Regions from separate parts of the Marinomonas sp. ATLA20 genome, predicted to be linked through region 2. Evidence: predicted binding sites of a transcription regulator. Region 2 holds the regulator's gene; each other region holds the start of a gene.
What was found. Region 2 encodes PhoB, which activates phosphate uptake and scavenging genes when phosphate is short. Its sites were predicted from a motif close to TGTCATANNNNTGTCANA; they were not measured.

Region 1: AC2A4J_RS16675 (esterase-like activity of phytase family protein) is a predicted target of PhoB. The motif match lies at 5,193-5,210, and genes of this name have one in related genera.
Region 3: AC2A4J_RS12765 (inorganic phosphate transporter) is a predicted target of PhoB. The motif match lies at 3,604-3,621, and genes of this name have one in related genera.

The regions. Positions count from the first base shown of each region.
Region 1 is NZ_JBXUKU010000011.1:97,117-103,900, reverse strand. It holds gene AC2A4J_RS16710 (ATP-binding protein) at 1-78, shown strand, start outside; gene AC2A4J_RS16705 (LysR family transcriptional regulator) at 305-1,231, opposite strand; gene argF (ornithine carbamoyltransferase) at 1,390-2,295, opposite strand; gene grxD (Grx4 family monothiol glutaredoxin) at 2,538-2,870, shown strand; gene AC2A4J_RS16690 (peroxiredoxin) at 2,958-3,581, shown strand; gene gloA2 (SMU1112c/YaeR family gloxylase I-like metalloprotein) at 3,685-4,074, opposite strand; gene AC2A4J_RS16680 (LysR family transcriptional regulator) at 4,100-5,050, opposite strand; gene AC2A4J_RS16675 (esterase-like activity of phytase family protein) at 5,280-6,698, shown strand.
Region 2 is NZ_JBXUKU010000001.1:104,988-111,771, forward strand. It holds gene AC2A4J_RS00435 (amino acid ABC transporter permease) at 1-155, shown strand, start outside; gene AC2A4J_RS00440 (amino acid ABC transporter ATP-binding protein) at 178-957, shown strand; gene AC2A4J_RS00445 (HDOD domain-containing protein) at 1,236-2,504, shown strand; gene AC2A4J_RS00450 (chorismate--pyruvate lyase family protein) at 2,511-3,071, shown strand; gene ubiA (4-hydroxybenzoate octaprenyltransferase) at 3,068-3,922, shown strand; gene phoB (phosphate regulon transcriptional regulator PhoB) at 4,007-4,702, shown strand; gene phoR (phosphate regulon sensor histidine kinase PhoR) at 4,699-6,048, shown strand; gene AC2A4J_RS00470 (response regulator) at 6,196-6,784, opposite strand, start outside.
Region 3 is NZ_JBXUKU010000007.1:25-6,808, forward strand. It holds gene AC2A4J_RS12755 (hypothetical protein) at 67-849, opposite strand; gene AC2A4J_RS12760 (hypothetical protein) at 926-1,627, opposite strand; gene AC2A4J_RS12765 (inorganic phosphate transporter) at 1,763-3,337, opposite strand; gene AC2A4J_RS12770 (L-serine ammonia-lyase) at 3,642-5,024, opposite strand; gene AC2A4J_RS12775 (universal stress protein) at 5,339-5,779, shown strand; gene AC2A4J_RS12780 (alanine/glycine:cation symporter family protein) at 5,793-6,784, shown strand, end outside.

The DNA of each region.
Region 1 (6,784 bases), on a different contig from region 2:
ATCGATGCCAGTGAATCTGGCGGAGCTAAGTTCAGTTTGATTTGGTCTCGTAATCAGCATCAGAACTCTCTGTCCTGATGCTGCACCTGTAACGATTACTGCGCTTGCCAATACTTTGTTAAAAATAGACTCGCTTATTCATGGATTTAGCAAAAAGGGCTCATTTATAACCCATAAATTCGGCTCTGGCTTCCTGCGTCGCCCTAATAACTACATCCATGTCGTCACTCACTTTTTCGTCTATTTTTGCCTCGTCTAGGCTTCGCTCGTGAAATCGTTTGAAAGTTGGTTTTGAGTGATGTTTTTAAAGTTCTGGCGCTAGAATACCTTTTAGATTTTTAAAGCAGGTTTTTGATGCGGTAGAAATCAGGTCTTCCATATAGGCGTTCTCGCGCTGATCCTTCCTGATGGCCAGGTAGAGTTTGCACCACACCCCTTCTTCGCCCAGCGACTTAGTAATGACGTATTGTCGATTTGTGTATTCTGTTAAGGCCCAGTTTGGTAAGCAGCATACCCCCCGCCCACTTGCCACTAACTGCATCATCATCAATGTTAATTCACTGTGACGAATTTTAGCTGGCGACACATCGGCAGGATTTAGGAAATGTTTAAAAATATCCAGTCTTTCTATTTCTACCGGATAGGTAATGAGTGTTTCTTTCTCAAAATCTTCAGGTGTTAGAAAATCTTTTTTTGCCAAAGCATGATGTCGAGACAAGGCGACCTGAGATTCATATTGAAACAATGGAATGTATTCAATATTCGGAATGTCTTGTGGATCGGATGTCACAACCAAATCCAAATCACCTCGAGCAAGAGCTGGTAATGGCATGAATCCAAAAGCGGTAGACAGGTCGAGTTCGACATCAGGCCAATGTTCGCGGAAGTGGTCGATTGTCGGCATAAGCCACTCATAGCAACTGTGGCATTCGATAGCTATGTGCAAGCGTCCACTTTCACCTTCAGCAAAACGTTGTATGTCGCGCTGAGCAGAGCGAAATGAAAGTAACACATCATCGGCAAGCTGCAATAAACGCAATCCTGCACTGGTAAAGCGGACGGGTTTTGTTTTTCGGATGAAAAGTGGGCAACCGAGTTTCTCTTCTAGATCTTTGAGCTGATGCGACAAAGCGGATTGTGTTAAGTGAACTCGTTCAGCGGCTTCGACTAAGCTGCCAGTTTCTCTGAGGGCGGTCAGTGTTTTTAAATGCCTAACTTCAATAATGCTCATAGTACTTCACTGTTGATGCTTACCCATATTTAAGAGTCTTATAGTTAAGAGGACCATTTTTAAAAGCCCCATACTTAAGAGTCAACGTTTAGAAGCTCAATGCTTGGATATAAAAAGGCTCGTAGGGAAGCTTAATCCTTACGAGCCTTGGTATTGTGTTAGTGGCAAAGCAAAAATTCAAGTAGTGCTTTTTGTGCGTGCAAACGGTTTTCTGCTTCGTCCCAGACAACACTATCTGGGCGGTCTATTACGTCCGCAGACACTTCTTCACCTCGGTGAGCGGGCAAGCAGTGCATAAACAAAGCATCAGGATTGGCTTTCGCCATTAGTTCGCTGTTTACTTGGAATCCATCGAAGTCTTTTAGACGCTGTTCTTGCTCGTCTTCTTGGCCCATTGAGGCAAACACGTCAGTAACAATAAGATCAGCGCCTTTGGCAGCTTCATGAGCGTCATGAAGTACTGAGACTCTATCGGCATGTTCTGCAACCAGGTCAGCGTTGGGTTCATAGCCTACAGGACAAGCAATGACTAGATGGAAGTCGAGCATAGCAGCTGCGTTTATATAAGAGTTGCACATGTTGTTACCATCGCCAACCCAAACAACCTTTTTACCTTCGATAGAACCGCGATGTTCCTGATAGGTTTGCATATCAGCCAGCAGTTGGCATGGGTGATAATCGTCTGTTAACGCATTGATAACTGGAACGGACGAGTATTTAGCAAAGGTTTCGACGGTTTCGTGATCAAAGGTTCTAATCATTACCGCATCGACCATGCTAGAAATAACACGAGCACTGTCTTCAACAGGTTCACCGCGTCCTAATTGAGTATCACGAGATGAAAGAAACAATGCGTGGCCGCCAAATTGAGCCATCCCAGCTTCAAATGAAACCCGAGTTCGCGTCGATGACTTTTCAAATATCATCGCTAAAACTCGATTTTTCAGCGGTTGAAATAGAGTGCCTTCGTGATGGATTTTCTTAAGCTCAGAAGCTCGTAGAAGTAACTGTTTTAACTCGTCAGAAGATAGATCCTTCAGAGTAAGAAAATGTCTAGGCGACACGCTAGGACTCCTTGTATGTCTTGAAAAAAGGGAATCGACCAATTTAATACACTCAGGTAGACGAGTAAAGGCTAAATAACAATAGAAAGTCGAAAGGAAAGCTTCTTTTTGGGGTTGTAAATACACCACGAGACCCAATAAACTGATGCAAGTTTAATGATTTTAATAGACTTGAATTTAGTAAGGGCATTAATAATTGATTTGTCCTTGCAAATTGACAGTCGCAGAGCGAGGTTTTTAGTATGAGTAATACAATCGAAACAATTAAAGAGCAGATTAGCAGTAATGATATTTTGCTATATATGAAAGGCAACCCTCGCGCTCCGCAGTGCGGGTTTTCATCTCAGGCAGTACAAGCGCTAATGTCCTGTGGCGAGCGCTTTGCGTTTGTAAATATACTAGATAATCCTGATATCCGTGCTGAGTTGCCAAAGTTTGCTAACTGGCCAACATTTCCGCAGCTTTGGGTAAAAGGTGAGCTAGTTGGTGGTTGCGATATTATCGTTGAAATGGCTGCAAACGGTGAACTACAGACCTTGATCAACGAAGCAGTTGGTTCCTCTTCAGAAGAGTAAGTTTTTTGTGTTGCTTACAGTAGTAAGTGGCATTATTGAGTTAAACATTAGCCTATAAACATTAAGCAATAAAAGGAGACGTTAAAGATGTCTATTTTAGTTGGTAAAAAAGCCCCAGATTTTACAGTTCCAGCCGTATTGGCTGATGGCCAAATCGTTGATTCTTTCAACCTTGCTGAAACAATTAAGGGCAAATACGCAATCGTGTTCTTCTATCCTCTAGATTTCACATTCGTATGCCCTTCAGAAATTATTGCTATGTCTCACCGCATGGATAAATTCCGTGAAATGGGCGTGGAAGTTATTGGTGTATCAATCGATTCTCACTTTACACACAATGCGTGGCGTAACACGCCTGTTGATCAAGGCGGTATCGGAGCAGTTGAATACACGCTAGCAGCAGATATGGACCACGCAATTGCTAAAGCATATGGCATTGAGTCTGAAGGTGGTGATTCTTACTACCCAGCTGGTGTTGCGATGCGAGCGTCTTTTGTTATTGACCAAAAAGGTATCGTTCGTTCACAAGTAGTAAACGATGAGCCTATCGGCCGTAACATGGATGAATTGGTTCGTGTTGTTGATGCGCTTCAGTTCTTCGAAGAAAATGGTCAAGTTTGTCCAGCAGGCTGGAACAAAGGCGACAAAGGCATGAACACTTCACCTGAAGGTGTTGCGTCTTACCTTGCTGAAAATTCTAAGTCTCTATAAGACGTTTGTTTTATAGCAAGAAAAACACCCACTATTGAAAAATAGTGGGTGTTTTTTTTGATTTAAATTCCTGTACTTAAATTATGGTGTATAGGATTTGGCTTTATAGTTCGTTAAGCTCAAGAGGTAAGTCGTCTGGATCTGCAAAAAAGGCAAAGCGCTTACCGGTTAGCTCATCTAATCTGATGTCTTCTGTGATTACACCGTGTTGGTTTAGGTGTTCAATACAGCTTTCTATATTTTCCACCGCAAAGGCTAGATGCCTCAAACCTTGTGCTTCAGGGTAAGAAGGGCGTGCTGGTGGTGATGGAAATGAGAAAAGCTCAATCTGTTGATGCTCATTAATAGCAAGGTCTAATTTATAAGACTGTCGTGCTTCGCGGTAGGTTTCTTTGATAATCTGAAATCCTAGAATTTCATGATAAAAGCGTTTTGAAACTGAATAGTCAGAGCAAATAATAGCGACGTGGTGAACATGAGAAACATTGAACATAGGATTTGTCTTCTTATGGCTCTTATTATTTAGCTTGTGCCTTTAGCTCGTTCGCGACAGCAATGACTTGTCTTCTAAACCATATATGACTGGCATCGTGATGAAGAAGTGGGCTCCAGATCATTTTTAGTTCGATTTGTGGAATATCGAAAGGTGGTTCTAAAATCACTAGGTCGGGATTTTTTCTATTCACCATGGCAACTTTTTTAGGAAGGGTGGCGATAAGGTCTTGCTCAAGCGCCAAGTGCATCGCTGTATGGTAGCTTCTTGTGAATACACGAATACTTCTTTTGTGATCAATGGCTTGTAATGCTTCATCAACCCAGCCTAATTTCTGTACATCGTTTGGATCCATTCCAACGCCGACTCCGAAGCCTGTTTTACTGACCCAAATATGTTGGGCTTGCAAGTAAGCATCAATATCAAAATGATCTTTGATCGGGTTTTTTGAACTCATCATGCAGACAAAAGTATCGAACCAGACGCTTTTTTGATGGAATGACTGAGGCAGCTCTTCGAAGCGGTTAATCGCCATATCTATTTTGCCAGCTTCAACATCATGAAAAGTAACATCGCTCGGTGTCATTATGTCGAGTGTAATGCCTGGTGCAAATTCCCGCAGACGGTTGAGTAATCGTGGAATAACCGTTGAGGCGGCATAATCACTTGCCATAATACGAAATACACGCGTACTAATACTTTCGTTGAAGTCTGCTTCTGGCTGCAGGGCCTCTTCTAGCTCTAATAGAACTTTACGTACGATCGGCTGCAGACGTAAGGCTTTTTCCGTTGGTTTCATACCTTCACTAGTACGAACGAGAAGGGGGTCGCTCAACAAGTCTCTAAGCCGCTTTAAGCCATTGCTCATCGCAGGCTGAGTAATGTTTAGTTGATTAGCAGAACGCGTGACGTTGCATTCTCGTAGCAAAACGTCGAGATAAATAAGCAGATTAAGGTCTATTTTATTAATATTCATACTTTTTATGGTTTTTATATCATTTATATATGGCGTGAATTTATTGTATTGACCTCTGTGCAAACTTCAACCGTAAAATGAAAAATTATGACTTTTATTAAGTGTGCTTATTTTGGTCGCTTATAAGGGGCTTTTATTTAGGCGTCATTAAATCGTCATGGCAAGTCTTTACCCTTAATTGAGAATTATAAGATGCACTGATGTGCGATTTTACAAAAAGGGCGAAGAAATGATAAGTAAGATTTGGTTAGCGAGTTTGATTTCTGTTGGGGTTTTATTTGGTTGTGCAAATCACTCTACAGCGACTTCAGCATTAAGTTTTGTTGATAATGTCCCAAAGCGAGGCAGTGAGTTGCCTTACTCTGTATTACGTGATGATTTGATTGATGGTAAGACGAATCAGTCATTTGAAATTCGCAATGGTGGTTTTGGCTCGGCAATGACGGCAAATCCAAATCAAGCGAATCAGTTTTATGCATTAACTGATCGTGGTCCAAATGCTAACTATAGTGGCGATTATGGAAAAGGTAAAAGCTTTCCTGTGGCCTCTTACACACCTCGTATTGGTTTGTTTGAAGTAGCCGAAGATGGCACTGTTTCTATGATAAAAAGCATTTTGCTGAAGCGACCAGAAGGCAGTTTGATTTCTGGTTTGCCAAATACGTCTGCATTAGGTGGCACAGGTGAGACGCCTTATCATTCAAATGGTCAGCCTGTTTTAGTAAATGACAATAAGCCTTACGATAAGACCACTAACCCTATTAAGCTTGATGATTACGGTTTGGATGGCGAAGGTTTAGTTGCACTTAAAGACGGTACGTTTTGGGTGAGTGATGAATATGGGCCACACATTGTTCATTTTGATAGTAATGGTGTCGAGATAGGTCGTATTAATGCTTTTAAAGACGACAGTCGTGATATCTATCACCTTCCTGCTGTCTTTGCACACCGTCGAGCCAACCGAGGCATGGAGGGGCTAGCCATTACGCCAGACGAAACGACCTTAGTGGGCATCATGCAGTCGACTTTGCAGAACCCAAATAAAGCAGCTCAAAAAAGTAATTTAACGCGTATTGTGACGTTGAATTTAACCACTGGCAAAACTGAACAGTATTTGTATCGCCAAGAAAAAAATGAAAACTCGAACTCTGAAATTTCTGCTTTAACAGCGAATAAGTTTTTGGTGATCGAGCGAGACGGTGCTTTCTTATTAGGCGGCCCCGATGGTGACTCTAAAGCTAAGCCGAATGCACAAAAGCATGTTTATCGTATTGATCTAACAACAGCCACTCCTCTGTCTTCTATCGCTTTGTCTAAGTCCGTTAAGCGTGATGCAAGCCATGGTTTGATGATTGACGGCTTAACACTAGAGCAGTTCGCAATTAAAAATGGCTGGCAAGCGTTGGCAGACAAAGGAATTAAACCCGTTAGCAAAACCTTGGTTGTTGATATGGTGAAAGCGGTTTCTTATCCACATGATAAAATGGAAGGCTTGTGGGTAATTGATAACAATCATCTTGGAGTGTTGAATGATGATGATTTTGCTACTTGGTCGACGAAAGGCAAATTGGAGCAAAAGCACCTTGATAAAAACATGGTTGACTCTAATCGTCTCTACATCATTAAAGCGGATTTGATGGGTAATTGATCGACTTATCGATACAACGAAAGGGTTTCATAAAAAGGAATGCCAAAGTTATATCCGAAACAAAACAGAGCTATTATCCAGTGCTC
Region 2 (6,784 bases):
GAATTCAAGCCGCTAACCACGATTCAAACTGGTTGGGTACCACCGTCGAAGGTTATGCTTTCGCCGCTTTGATATACTGGGCAATTTGTTTTGGCATGTCCCGCTACAGTATGTCGATTGAGCGTAAATTAGAAACTGGGCACAAGCGTAATTAGTTAAGAATTTGAGGTCTTTGCAATGACAAATACAAATATGGCTCGTGCCCAACTAGCGGCAGGCGAACAGAACATCATCGAATTTAACGATGTAAATAAATGGTATGGTGATTTTCACGTACTAAAAAATATCAACTTCAGCATCAAGAAAGGCGAGCGCATCGTTGTGTGTGGTCCTTCTGGTTCTGGTAAGTCGACTATGATCCGCTGTATCAACCGTCTAGAAGAGCACCAAAAAGGCTCAATTCTGGTTGATGGCGTAGAGATGAACAACAACTTGAAAAACATCGAAGCGATCCGTAAAGACGTGGGTATGGTGTTTCAACACTTTAACTTGTTCCCTCACTTGACCATTCTAGAAAACCTAACTTTGGCACCGATTTGGGTTCGTAAAACACCCAAGAAAGAAGCTGAAGAAATGGCGATGCATTACCTAGAACGTGTGAAAATAGCTAACCAAGCATTGAAATACCCAGGTCAGTTATCTGGTGGTCAGCAACAGCGTGTGGCGATTGCTCGTGGTTTGTGTATGCAGCCTCGTATCATGCTGTTTGATGAGCCAACTTCAGCACTAGACCCTGAAATGATCAAAGAAGTATTGGACGTAATGGTTCAGTTAGCCGAAGAAGGCATGACCATGGTGTGTGTAACGCATGAAATGGGCTTTGCTAAAACGGTTGCTGACCGTGTCGTCTTCATGGATGCCGGTGAAATTGTTGAAGCCAATGAGCCTCACGAATTCTTCGACAACCCTCAACACGACCGTACGCAAATGTTCTTAAGCCAAATTTTGAATCACTAATCAGAACGAAAACTTAAAAGAGACCTTTGTACGATGTGACGAGCAAAGTCAAGACTAGGCAAAAATAGACGAAAAAGCGGATAACTACATGGATGTAGTTATTAGGGCGACGCAGGAAGCCAAAGCCGAGTTATGGGTTATAAATGAGCATTTTGAGTCTGTTTTTAACAAAGTATTGATGAGCACAGTAGTCGTACAACGATCTCTATAAATCTGTTATATTCACAAAGCCCCGCATCGGGGCTTTTTTTGTGTCAGCCATTTTAACAGGAAAATGTATGGAATCTTCCGTAGACCTTCAGCCAAACCAAAGATTACGGGTGGTACATTTAGCCGATCACACAGGTCGTTTGCAGGTTATTTTTCCTGAAAGCAACATGCTAGACATCTCCGCAGTCTCTCGTATTACTAAACGTCGTTTTGAGCCTGTCAGCAATTTTCAAAGCTCAGGCGATCCACTGATCAAGCCAAATAGTGTCGCGACCATACTCGAAGCCAGCATGCTACAAGATTCAACCTATTCGATACGCACTAAAGTCGATGGGCCTTATCACGACATTAACTCTATGGCACTAAAAGAGCTGTTCTCTGGTCCATTAAATCGCTTTGAAAATATTTCCATTAACACGCAGGCGATATCTCGTCCTGTCGATAATCACGAAAACGACGAAGAACAAATTCTTAAAGCACTTGGACGCTTTCAATCTATTCGTCTCAAGCAGCGCATCGAAGAAACATTAGAAATCCCCCCATTACCAGCGTCTTCACATCGTATAATACGCCTTTCAGCCGACAAGACCGCCGGCACAGATGAGTTATGCGAAGTCATTGCACTCGACCCTAGCTTAGCCGCTCAAGTCATCAGCTGGGCGTCATCCCCCTACTATGGCGCCCCTGGCTCTATAGAATCAGTAGAAGATGCGATCATCCGAGTTCTAGGCTTTGATATGGTGATGAATTTAGCGCTTGGCTTATCAATGGGTAATGCCTTTCAAACTCCAGAAGACGGCCCACGTCATTATGAAGACTTTTGGCTCGATTCCGTTTCTAACGCCGTTTTGATGGAATCCTTAGTCAAAACGATGCCGGTACAAAATCGCCCTAAACTAGGTCATGCTTATCTTGCAGGCTTATTACATAACTTTGGCTACTTGGCAATTAGCACTATTTTACCGCCGCACTTTTCGATTCTGTCTCGATACCAAGAAGCTAATGCTCATCTATCGTCTGAATTGATCGAGATGCAAATATTGCACTTTACCAAGGAACAATTAGGCTCTTGGTTGTTACGCTACTGGAGTTTGCCTGACAACATTTGGACAGCCATTCGCTACAGCAAAAAGCCTCATTATTATGGCGAACATGCCATTTTGGCGAAGTTGCTTAACGTTTCGTATCAATTACGCCATAACGACGTCATTGAACCATCCGTATTGTTAGAAGTTGGATTGACGTTAGAAGAAGCGGAAGCTTGCAGAGATGCCATCTATCAAAAATCAACAGAGCTCCACAAGATGGTCGCCTTAATTAATAAAATGAACGCCTAATTAATTATGACGTTAATGAACGCTTCTGCCGCGCAGCAATTTGACTACCGATGGTCGCCCATACACCAAATTAGTAAGGTAAAAGTACCGAAAAATTTATGGCCTTGGCTCGTCACTCAAGACTCTTTAACAGCAAAGCTTAGACGCCTAGGAACATTGACGGTTGATGTGCTTGAAGACTCTTGGGGGATCCCAACAGCAAGAGAACGAAAACGCTTAGCGTTGCGACCAAGAGAAGCGGCACGCATTCGTACTGTCTTGCTTAACGTCGATGGAAGAGCCGTTATTTATGCTCGCTCAATCATTCCGGCGAGGTCATTGAAAGGCCATTGGCGACATGTAAAGCATTTAAAAGACAAGCCATTAGGTGGCTATCTGTTTCAACATAAGGCCCTGTCTCGAAGTTGCATTGAGGTCACTCAGTTACCAAAACGCATGTTTCCAAACCAACCTAATGCTTTGTGGGCGAGACGCTCTGTGTTTCATCAGTTTGGCCCTGGAATATTGGTCAATGAAGCTTTCTTTGATGAGATCAACCAACTAAAACCGCCGTTTGGATTGTTATGAACAAACTTAAAGACTACGCAGAACTCACTCGATTCAACCGCCCTATCGGTTCATTCTTACTGATGTGGCCAACATTATGGGCGCTATGGCTGGCAGCCGATGGTATGCCTCAATGGCATTTGATCGTTATCTTTATCTTAGGCGTTTTCAGCATGCGATCTGCGGGTTGCGTGATTAATGACTACGCGGATCGAAAGGTCGATGGTCATGTTGATCGTACTAAAAACCGCCCGCTACCGTCGGGCCGAGTATCTAAAAAAGAAGCACTTGTTCTGTTTTGTGCTTTGTCGATTTTAAGCTTTGTTTTAGTACTTTTTACCGATCTGCAAACGATTTTACTGTCGTTCGTAGGCTTAGGCTTGGCTGCTCTGTATCCGTTTATGAAACGCTATACCCATCTACCCCAGTTGTTTCTTGGCTTGGCTTTTTCGTGGGCAATTCCCATGGCCTACAGTGCACAGGGAGGAGATTTAACCGATCCTGAGCTATGGATGCTGTTTGTCGCCAATTGCTTTTGGACCATTGCCTATGATACCTATTATGCAATGACAGACCGTCCAGATGACCTCAAAATAGGCATCAAATCCACCGCCATCTTATTTGGCAGATATGATTTATTCGTCATTGTTTGCCTACAAGGTCTAACCTTGTCTTTATTGACCTGGATTGGTCTACTAGCCGGATTACATTGGCTATACTTTGTATCACTCGTGGTGTGTATTGGACTCTTTTATCAGCAATTTAATCAAGCTAAAGAGCGTGATCGACAAGCTTGCTTTCGCTCATTTTTAGACAATAACCGCGTTGGTTACTGTGTTTTCATCGGTCTGGTCGCAAGCTATTTTATGTAATATGTGGCAAAGTTGTGACAATGTAACCGAATTGTCACATTAGATCGCTTTAATGAAACCGTTCCTGAGATGAGGATGAATCCTGTGACCGGTAAAAAAGTATTAATTATTGACGACGAATCTTCCATACGCGAAATGATCGCCATTGCACTTGAAATGGCGGGCTACGAGTATTTGGAAGCAGAAAACATTCAGCAAGCCCATGAAATCATTGTGGACCATCGTCCGGATTTGATTCTTGCCGATTGGATGATGCCTGGCGGTAGCGGCATTGAGCTGACTCGCAGATTGAAAAAAGACCCCACAACGGCAGAAATTCCAGTCATTATGCTGACTGCGAAAAGTGAAGAAGACAACAAAATCCAAGGTCTAGAAGTCGGCGCTGACGATTACATCACCAAGCCATTTTCACCTCGTGAGTTAGTTGCTCGACTCAAAGCCGTATTACGACGCGCGACCCCTCAAGGCGTAGATGAACCAATTGAAATCGAAGGTCTAACCCTTGACCCAATCAGTCAGCGGGTTACCATTGGTACTCGCCCCTTAGACATGGGGCCTACAGAATACCGTCTACTAAAATTCCTCATGACACACCAAGAGCGTGCCTATTCAAGAGCGCAATTGTTGGATCAAGTATGGGGAGGAAATGTCTACGTTGAAGAACGTACCGTTGATGTTCATATACGTCGTTTACGCAAAGCCATTGGTAGTACTCATGATTTCTTGATACAAACAGTACGAGGAACAGGCTACCGCTTCTCAGCAAAAAGGTCCGTATGAAAACAGTTTGGCGAAACACTATTATTACTTGGCTCGCAGGATTCGCGGCTTGTATTGTAATAGGCCTAATAATAGGTCAGTTGTTGGGTGTTTTGCTGCTGTACGTTTTAGGGTCTTTGTACTGGCAGCTTTATCAGCTCTACCAATTCCATAATTGGCTTCGCCATTCTGGTCGTGCTGCACCACCAGAAGCCAGCGGAATTTGGGGAGAAGTATTCGATGCGGTTTATCGATTACATAAGAAACAACGCAAATCCAAACGTCGCATGCGCCAAGCGCTAACCCGAATTGAAAGCTCCACCACCGCCTTAAAAGAAGGCGTTATCATGGCGGATAACCAAGGTAACTTGGAGTGGTGGAATAACTCGGCGGCTCACTTTCTCGGCTTAATGCGTCCTGTCGATCGCGGCCAAATCATCACTAATATTGTCCGTAGCCCAGAGTTTTTCCGTTACTTTAGTCAAAAACGCTTTGGTGAGCCTTTGGTCATCAAGTCACCCGCCAAAGATGGCGTCTATTTAGAAATTCAAACCACATTGTACGATAAAAATGATCACCTGATTTTTGTTCGTGATGTGACGCGCTTACACTTGCTAGAACAGATGCGCAAAGACTTTGTTGCCAACGCTTCCCATGAATTAAAAACGCCGCTTACCGTTATTAAGGGCTACTTAGAAACCCTCGACATGTTCAAGGACAGTCTGCCAAAAAGCATGCAAAAAGGCATTGTTAATATGTCTGAGCAATCTGAGCGGATGGAACAACTCATCGAAGATCTGTTACTGCTTTCTCGCTTGGAGAGTAATGACAAACGCGAAGAGAACCAATGGCATAAAGTTTCAGACTTAGTACAAACCATTACCAATGCAACTACGCCAGTGTTGACGGACAAACACTCTATTAATTTGCAAATTCCCGAAGAAGCTCGCTTGTACGGCTCTTACAAAGAGCTCTATAGTGCTTTTTCCAATCTGATTTTTAACGCCATCAAATACTCACCAGATGGCGGCGAGATTGAGATCAAATGGGAGTCCAGTGAGTTTAATGGTGTGTTCTCTATAAAAGACTCTGGCATTGGCATAGAGCCAAGATACATTCCTCGACTCACAGAACGTTTCTTCCGAGTCGACAAAGGGCGAGGCTCTAAAACCGGCGGTACAGGTCTTGGCCTAGCCATCGTAAAGCATGTGCTATTACATCACGATGCCAAGCTACAAATTCGCAGTCAGCCTGGCTTTGGAAGCACCTTCTCTTGTCATTTCCCAGCAAATCGCACCAGAAATGATACGATTCCAGCGCTACCTATTTCTACAGATAATAATAACCAAGATTCCCCAAGTCATTAAGTACAACCCCCTCCCAGCCTCCCCCTTTACAAGAGGGAGGAGCTAGATCGATTCTCCACCTTTCTCTTCAAGAGAAGGTACTAGATTAAGATTTATTCCCTCCCCTTATCTTCAAGGGGAGGGCTAGGGAGGGGTTGGTAACGAGATTTATAAACTATCAAACAATTGGCTAATAAAAGCCTCTTTCTCGCTGTCTTGATCGATCAGACTCAAGGTAACGGTTAAAAATGTCGAGTTATGTTTTTTCTCTGTCGTCGCAACGGACTGCACATAATAATTTAAGCGATTCGTCACGCCTTTATGCTCCAAATCCAATACCGATTGCCCCAATACTTGCGGCACGACGTCGTCACTCTTAATCAGCATGGTCGCTTCGGTCTTGCTAAACTGGATAACCATGCAACGGAACTGTTTGCTTTCGAAACGCACCATGGTCGGGATTTTGACATCCTTTACTGATACAACGGGCGCGTCGGGGTTGGTAAACTTAGTGGCTTTTACCGGAGCGGATTTGCCCGCTCCCATCAATACGTCTAGCGATGCTGAGCTGACGCCACCAGGAGAGACAGATTCACGAGATTTCTGTGACGTTAGTTTTTTATCAAGACCATGCTTTTTCGCAGCGGATATGACTTTATTGGCTAACTGCTCACTAGAAAACGGCTTGCCCAAATAATCCGTCACGCCAGACTGCACAGCTTCCACCACATGGCTTTTGTCACCACGGCTAGTAATC
Region 3 (6,784 bases), on a different contig from region 2:
CTACCTATCCTTAATTCTCAATAGAATATGTTGTGATAGGCAGTTACACAAAATTAGTTACAGTCTCTAAAAACGCTTTTTTTCTTTAAATGAAGAGTCTTCGATAAATTTATTCCATTCATCATCCATTTCTTCTTCATCACCATTAGACATATTTTGGGTTATTTCTTCTTCCGCTTTTTGTAAAGCAAGATCTTCTTCAATTTCCTGTATCAAGTCTTTTAGTTTGAGAATTGTTGGCTGAGCTTCAACAGAATCTTTAATGGGCGTTAACTGTCCCAGAGCCTCTTTATACATCTCTACTGCCGTATCCATCTGGCCACTCAAAAATGCTTTGCGAGCAAGGTAAGCATGATAGTCTGAATTAATTTTGTAATGATAGAAATTCAACAGTTTACTGTATCGGTAAACAACATCAGGGTCGATAGATTTTTCTTTCTGAGAAACAATCAAAAATGACTTAAAGGATTCAAACAGGCGCTTCACTTCGATTATAAGTATCTCGTCGTTCATCGGTTTTGCGCGTCTTTTTTGCTTATTTGTTTGAAACTCAGCCATTTCCTCGGCAAGATGCCCACGACGGCGGGTTAATGTCGGATCTGGTTGTAATAAAATAAGCTGATCGTAGATAGCAATCATACGAGAAAAAAGCCAAAGCCTCATATCTTTGGGTTGATATTGAGAAGGCATTTCATCAAGGTATCGACGTACTTGGCGCAATTGATTATTAAGGTTTGCCACCTTTCGTAATTTCTCCAATCGCGCCTGCTCTTTTAGCTGTAGGGAGGTTGCGAAGGCAATAAATCCACCAATAACAAGCAAAAGCACTGTAATAGTAACTGCTGTCATATGATACGTAATTTACCTTAGTAATATTTATAGACAAAACGCCTAGCGACTTTCAAAAGATATTACACAAACCAACTCACTTCAACGTGGGTTCTTGTTTACTATTCTTTGAAAATAAAACGCTTTCAACTTCCTGTATCATTTTTTGTAGACGTACTATTTCTCGTTTCGAGCTACTCACAGAACTATTTTTTTCAATCACAGATAATGCTATACGATACTTTTCAAGCGCTCTGTTTTTTTTATCGCAATCTAAGTCCTGTCTAGCCTGTCTCACTAAAAGGTCACGATAGGCCAAAGCATGCGCATAACGAATTGATAAGATATGATGCCTTATGGTAACGCGACTCAAACCATAATTTTCGCTCATATTCCTCATCTCTCTGAGCATAAATTTCAGTGCATTTTGAATTTGATCTAGTTGCTCTTGACTAGACACTCTATCTTTTACTTTAATTTGTTGTCCTAACCTTAACTCCGTTAGAATTTTAACTAAATCAGCTTGTTTTGAAACAAACTGTGACTTGCAATTAGCCCTTGTAAGCTGAGTAATAACAGATAGCAAATACTCTACAATGAAAATTTTAGTGTCTCGAGCTAAATAGCGATCAGAAATAATTTGCAAGGAATGGAATAAATGATCACTTCTACTCGATAAGCGAGAAAGTAGCTTTTCTCGTAACTCTCTTTGTTTTTTTTTCCATTTTAAAAATACAGGAAGAAAGCACAACAAAGTACATATGGTAACGCTAACTAAGATCAACACAACTGATTTCATTTCTAAATCGTTACCTAAACAATGACTTTAATTAAAAAGCAAAACAAGCAACTTACTTTTATATAACACAGAATATACGCTGGAAACAAAAAAAGACCAGTAAACCTGATCTTTTTTGTTTTATCTTTAAATATCTTATCGAGAAACTGAAAAGCCAAGGAGCATGTAAAAGATCACAGCTGAAAGCAAAGCAGATGCTGGTACTGTAATGACCCACGCGGCAGCAATACGCAATAACGCAGAGCGCTTCACTAACTCTTTCTTAGTTGCTTTCTTCAAGCTCTTACGCTCTGCAGATGAGATAGGAGATGCTGCCTGTGCCGCCTTCAATTCTTTCAATATCGCACGTTTTTCTTCTACATCTGCTAGCTTAAAACGCTTTACAAACTCTTGTGTTTGTTCACCGTCATGACCTGCAGATTCAGAGTGAGAAATAATAGAAGCCAGCTTTTTCTCATAAGATTGTTTCAAATATTCACGTAAGAAACCTACACCAAAGATACCGCCTACGGCAATATGAGTTGAGCTCACTGGCAACCCTAACTGAGAGGCAATAATAACGGTAATCGCCGCCGCCATCGCCACACAAAAAGCACGAGTTTTATCAAGCTCTGTTATCTCTGAGCCCACTGTTTTGATCAGCTTTGGACCAAATAGAGCAAGACCAACAGCAATACCAATCCCGCCTACCATCATGATCCAAATAGGAATAGATGCTTTACTAGAAACAGCACCCGTCATTAGTGCATCATTAATTGCAGCAAGAGGCCCAATCGCATTGGCAACATCGTTTGCACCATGAGCAAAACTTAGCAAGGCCGCAGACACTATAAGAGGCAGCGTAAATAAGCTATTCACTGCATCTTTGTCGTTCTTCAATGCGGATGCAGCTTTGTCAACCATAGGGCGAACAAGGAAATAAACAGTTAGCGCAATGGCAAAAGCGATCATCGCAGCCGTAATAAAGTCTAGTTTCCAAAGGCGCTTAAGCCCCTTTAGAATAAGGTAAGTAGAAAACGCCCAAACCATCAATCCAACCAATAAAGGCACAACCTTCTTCGCGGAGTCAATCATGTCGCTTTTATAAGTAATGGCACGCTTAATGTACATTAAGAATAACGCCGCAATCACGCCGCCCATTACAGGGGATATTACCCAGCTAGCAACAATCGCAATTAATTTATCCCAATTTGCGATATCCCAACCGCCAGCAGCAATACCTGCGCCCAGTACACCACCAACAATGGAGTGCGTCGTCGATACAGGAGCACCAAGGTAAGTCGCTAAGTTTAGCCAAATTGCGCCCGCTAACAAGGCCGCCATCATAACCCAAATGAAGGTTTCAGCATCGCCAATTGAGTTAGGATTGATGATGCCATTCTTGATCGTACCAACAACGTTACCACCAGCAATCAAAGCACCTGCAGCTTCAAAAATCGCCGCTATCAAAATCGCCCCAGTCATCGACAAGGCTTTTGAGCCAACAGCAGGCCCAACGTTATTAGCTACATCGTTAGCACCGATATTGACAGCCATGTAGGCACCAATTGCAGCAGCGATGGCTAAAATAGATAAATTAGAAACCCCAACGCCATTAGATGAAGCATAAAAACCAGATGCCAAAACAAAGGCTAAGGCAATCAATACACGAACAAATTCATGACCACTCAGTAAAGTGGATTCTTCTTTCGGGTTATTTGTAAGATCCATACGGGCTCTTCTTTCTATAATTAATCTATGCCAAACCGTTGACCGTTCAGACTAAACTGCAACCATCAACGACATGCTTATCCTAGCATCCAAAATAAATTTGGCTCTCAATTCATCCCGTCACATTTCTGTAAAATGTAAATTCGGCGTCATTCTACACTGGGAGTCTTTAGATAAAAACCCCTAAGTCTATTGATCATCACGACTCGAAAAAGGACAAAAAAAAGTGCCCGCTAAGGCACTTAATGATAAATATACTACAGAAATATGACTATTTTATTACAGGTGTAATATAGCGACATATCTAACACTCAATCACATTGACCGCTAAACCACCTCGCGAGGTTTCTTTGTATTTATCATTCATATCTCTGCCTGTGTCTCGCATAGTACGAATCACTTTATCAAGAGACACATAATGTGTTCCATCGCCTCGAAGCGCCATACTCGCAGAGTTAATGGCTTTCATGGATGCCATAGCATTTCGCTCAATACAAGGCACCTGCACTAAACCACCAATCGGGTCACAAGTAAGACCCAAATTATGCTCCATACCGATTTCGGCAGCATTTTCTATTTGCTCTGGTGTGCCACCTGTTGCAGCGGCCAATCCTGCTGCGGCCATGGCACATGCCGAGCCAACTTCACCTTGGCAACCCACTTCTGCTCCAGAAATAGAGGCATTCTCTTTAAACAAGAACCCAATAGCGGCCGCCGTTAGGAAAAAGGTAATTATCCCTTCTTCACTGGAACGAGGGCAAAACTCCCAGTAATAATGTAATACCGCAGGGATGATGCCAGCGGCTCCATTGGTTGGCGCTGTCACAACACGCCCTCCTCCCGCATTTTCTTCATTGACCGCTAAAGCATATAGATTGACCCAGTCCATAGCACCAAGAGACGGCGTGATCATGTCCATGCGCGTTTTACTGGTTAGGTCTCTGTGTAAACTAGCGGCTCTTCGTTTAACTTTTAAGCCACCGGGTAAAATACCTTCGTTCCGAATACCTTGCTGAACGCAGTTTCTCATGACAGACCAAATAGACAAAATCCCTTGCCTAACTTCTTCTTCAGTTCGCCAATGAGTCTCATTTTCCATCATAATCTGGGCAATACTTTTGCCTTGCTCTTGGCAAAGTCGAATCAAATCTTCTGCACTATGGAAAACATGAGGAAGTTCAGTCGCATCTTCAACCAAGGCCACATTGCCGTGCTCATCTTCCTGAACAATAAAGCCACCACCAACGGAATAAAAGGTCGATTGATGAATCACATCACCATCAGCGCCAAAAGCAACCAGTGTCATGCCATTAGCATGAAAGTCTAAACGATCGACACGGTGATAAATCAGATCTGTTGCAACGTCGATAGTAATAGGCTGTTTTGACAATAAATTCAGCAACGAGGAAGACGTTATTTGATCAACCCGTTCATTAACACGACTAGGATCAATAACATCCGGCAATTCCCCCTCAAGCCCCATTAGAACAGCCGTACCCGTTCCATGACCTTTTCCGGTGGCACCAAGCGAACCATACAAATCAATTTTTAAACGACCGACTTTTGATAGTAGCTCTCGATCTTGTAACTGGTGAGCGAATTGATTTGCCGCCACCATAGGACCAACTGTATGAGAACTTGAAGGACCAATCCCCACTTTAAAAAGGTCAAATAAACTGATTGCCATAGCCTTTACCCTCTGCCGTGAAGCGCTTTCTACACGACAATAAAAAAATACCAAACACGAAGTTATCAATGAGCGAAATTATCACTTATAAGACAAAGTTTCCAATTGGAAACAGACGTTTTTTTACTGGATAAAGCAGACATCAGGAAAAAGGCAATTTTTTGGCGCTTCAAGACAAATCAGTCAAACCTAGATGGTCAAATCAACATTCTGCTTTCAAGGCCTAAGCTGACAAAGTCGACCTGTATAAAAATTGCTTAACCCTGAAAACCGCCTACCATTAATAACTAACCAACCCAAAAGAGGACTTGTCTATGTCAGCAACAATCATTGTAGGTGTTGATGGAAGTGAAGCCGGTAATCGAGCCTTATCCTACGCAAAGCGGCTTGCGACACTTATAGGGAGTGAATGCGAACTACAACTAATATGTGTCGTTGAATGGTCTCCGTACACTTTCCAAACCCCAGAAGAAAACTCCCTTCGTAAAAAACAAAAGCAAATTGAAACCCAAAACGCCCAAGAACGTGTAATAGATCCAGCTATCAATGCCTTAAAAGAAGCTGGTATCAAAGCCTCTGGTGCAGTCAAATTTGGCAAAGCCGCCACCATACTCAACAACATCGCAGTCGAAAATAATGCCGAACAAATTGTGGTAGCCAGATCTACAGAACAAGGCTTAAGCGCAAGAGTATTCGGCAGTGTAACGGCCAACTTGGTTATGAGTGCGAATGTCCCAGTCACCGTCGTCAGCTAAGGGAAAGTATACTATGAAACAATTTACCTATTTATTTAGTGTGTTAAATGCCCTGATTCTATTCGGGTTAAGCTCTTCATTAAAGGCAGCAGAAAGCATTGACGCTGTTGTTAATGAAGCGTTTGGTAACGCTACAGGTTGGTTTGTAAATTTGATTTTTGCACCACTTCCAGGTACCAGCTTTCCTTGGATAGTTCTCTGGCTAGTAACAGGGGCAACTATTTTCACTCTGTACTTTGGTTTTGTTCAGTTCCGCAGTATTGGTCACTCTATCGCTTTGGTAAAAGGCGATTATTCCGATCCAAACGACGCGGGTGAAGTCAGCCATTTCCAAGCATTGGCAACCGCCCTTTCCGGCACTGTTGGACTTGGTAATATTGCTGGGGTTGCAGTGGCTGTCTCTATTGGTGGACCCGGTGCAACATTCTGGATGATTGTCGCAGGCCTTATGGGTATGGCGTCAAAGTTCACAGAATGTACCTTGGGGGTAAAATACCGTAACGAATACAAAGATGGAAGCGTGTCTGGCGGCCCGATGTATTACATATCCAAAGGCTTCAAAGAACGCAACATTCCCGGTGGCAAACTGCTTGCGGCAATTTTTGCTATTTTCTGTATTTTGGGCTCTTTAGGCGGCGGTAATATGTTCCAAGCGAACCAAGCCCATGCCCAGTTGACTCAAGTAGTTGGTGACTACCCTGGTTGGATTACCGGTATCATTTTTGCTGCACTGGTTTTTGTGGTTATTGTTGGTGGCATAAAATCGATCGCTCGTGTGACGGATAAAATCGTTCCTATCATGGGCATTTTATACGTTGGTGCCGCGATTGTGATCTTACTCGTCAACGCAGACAAAATTGGCTGGGCATTTGGGCAGATCTTCCAAGGCGCTTTTACCGGATTAGGCGTTGCCGGTGGTTTGGTCGGTGCCTTGATTCAGGGCTTCAAACGAGCCGCGTTTTCGAATGAAGCGGGCGTTGGTTCTGCAGCTATTGCTCACTCAGC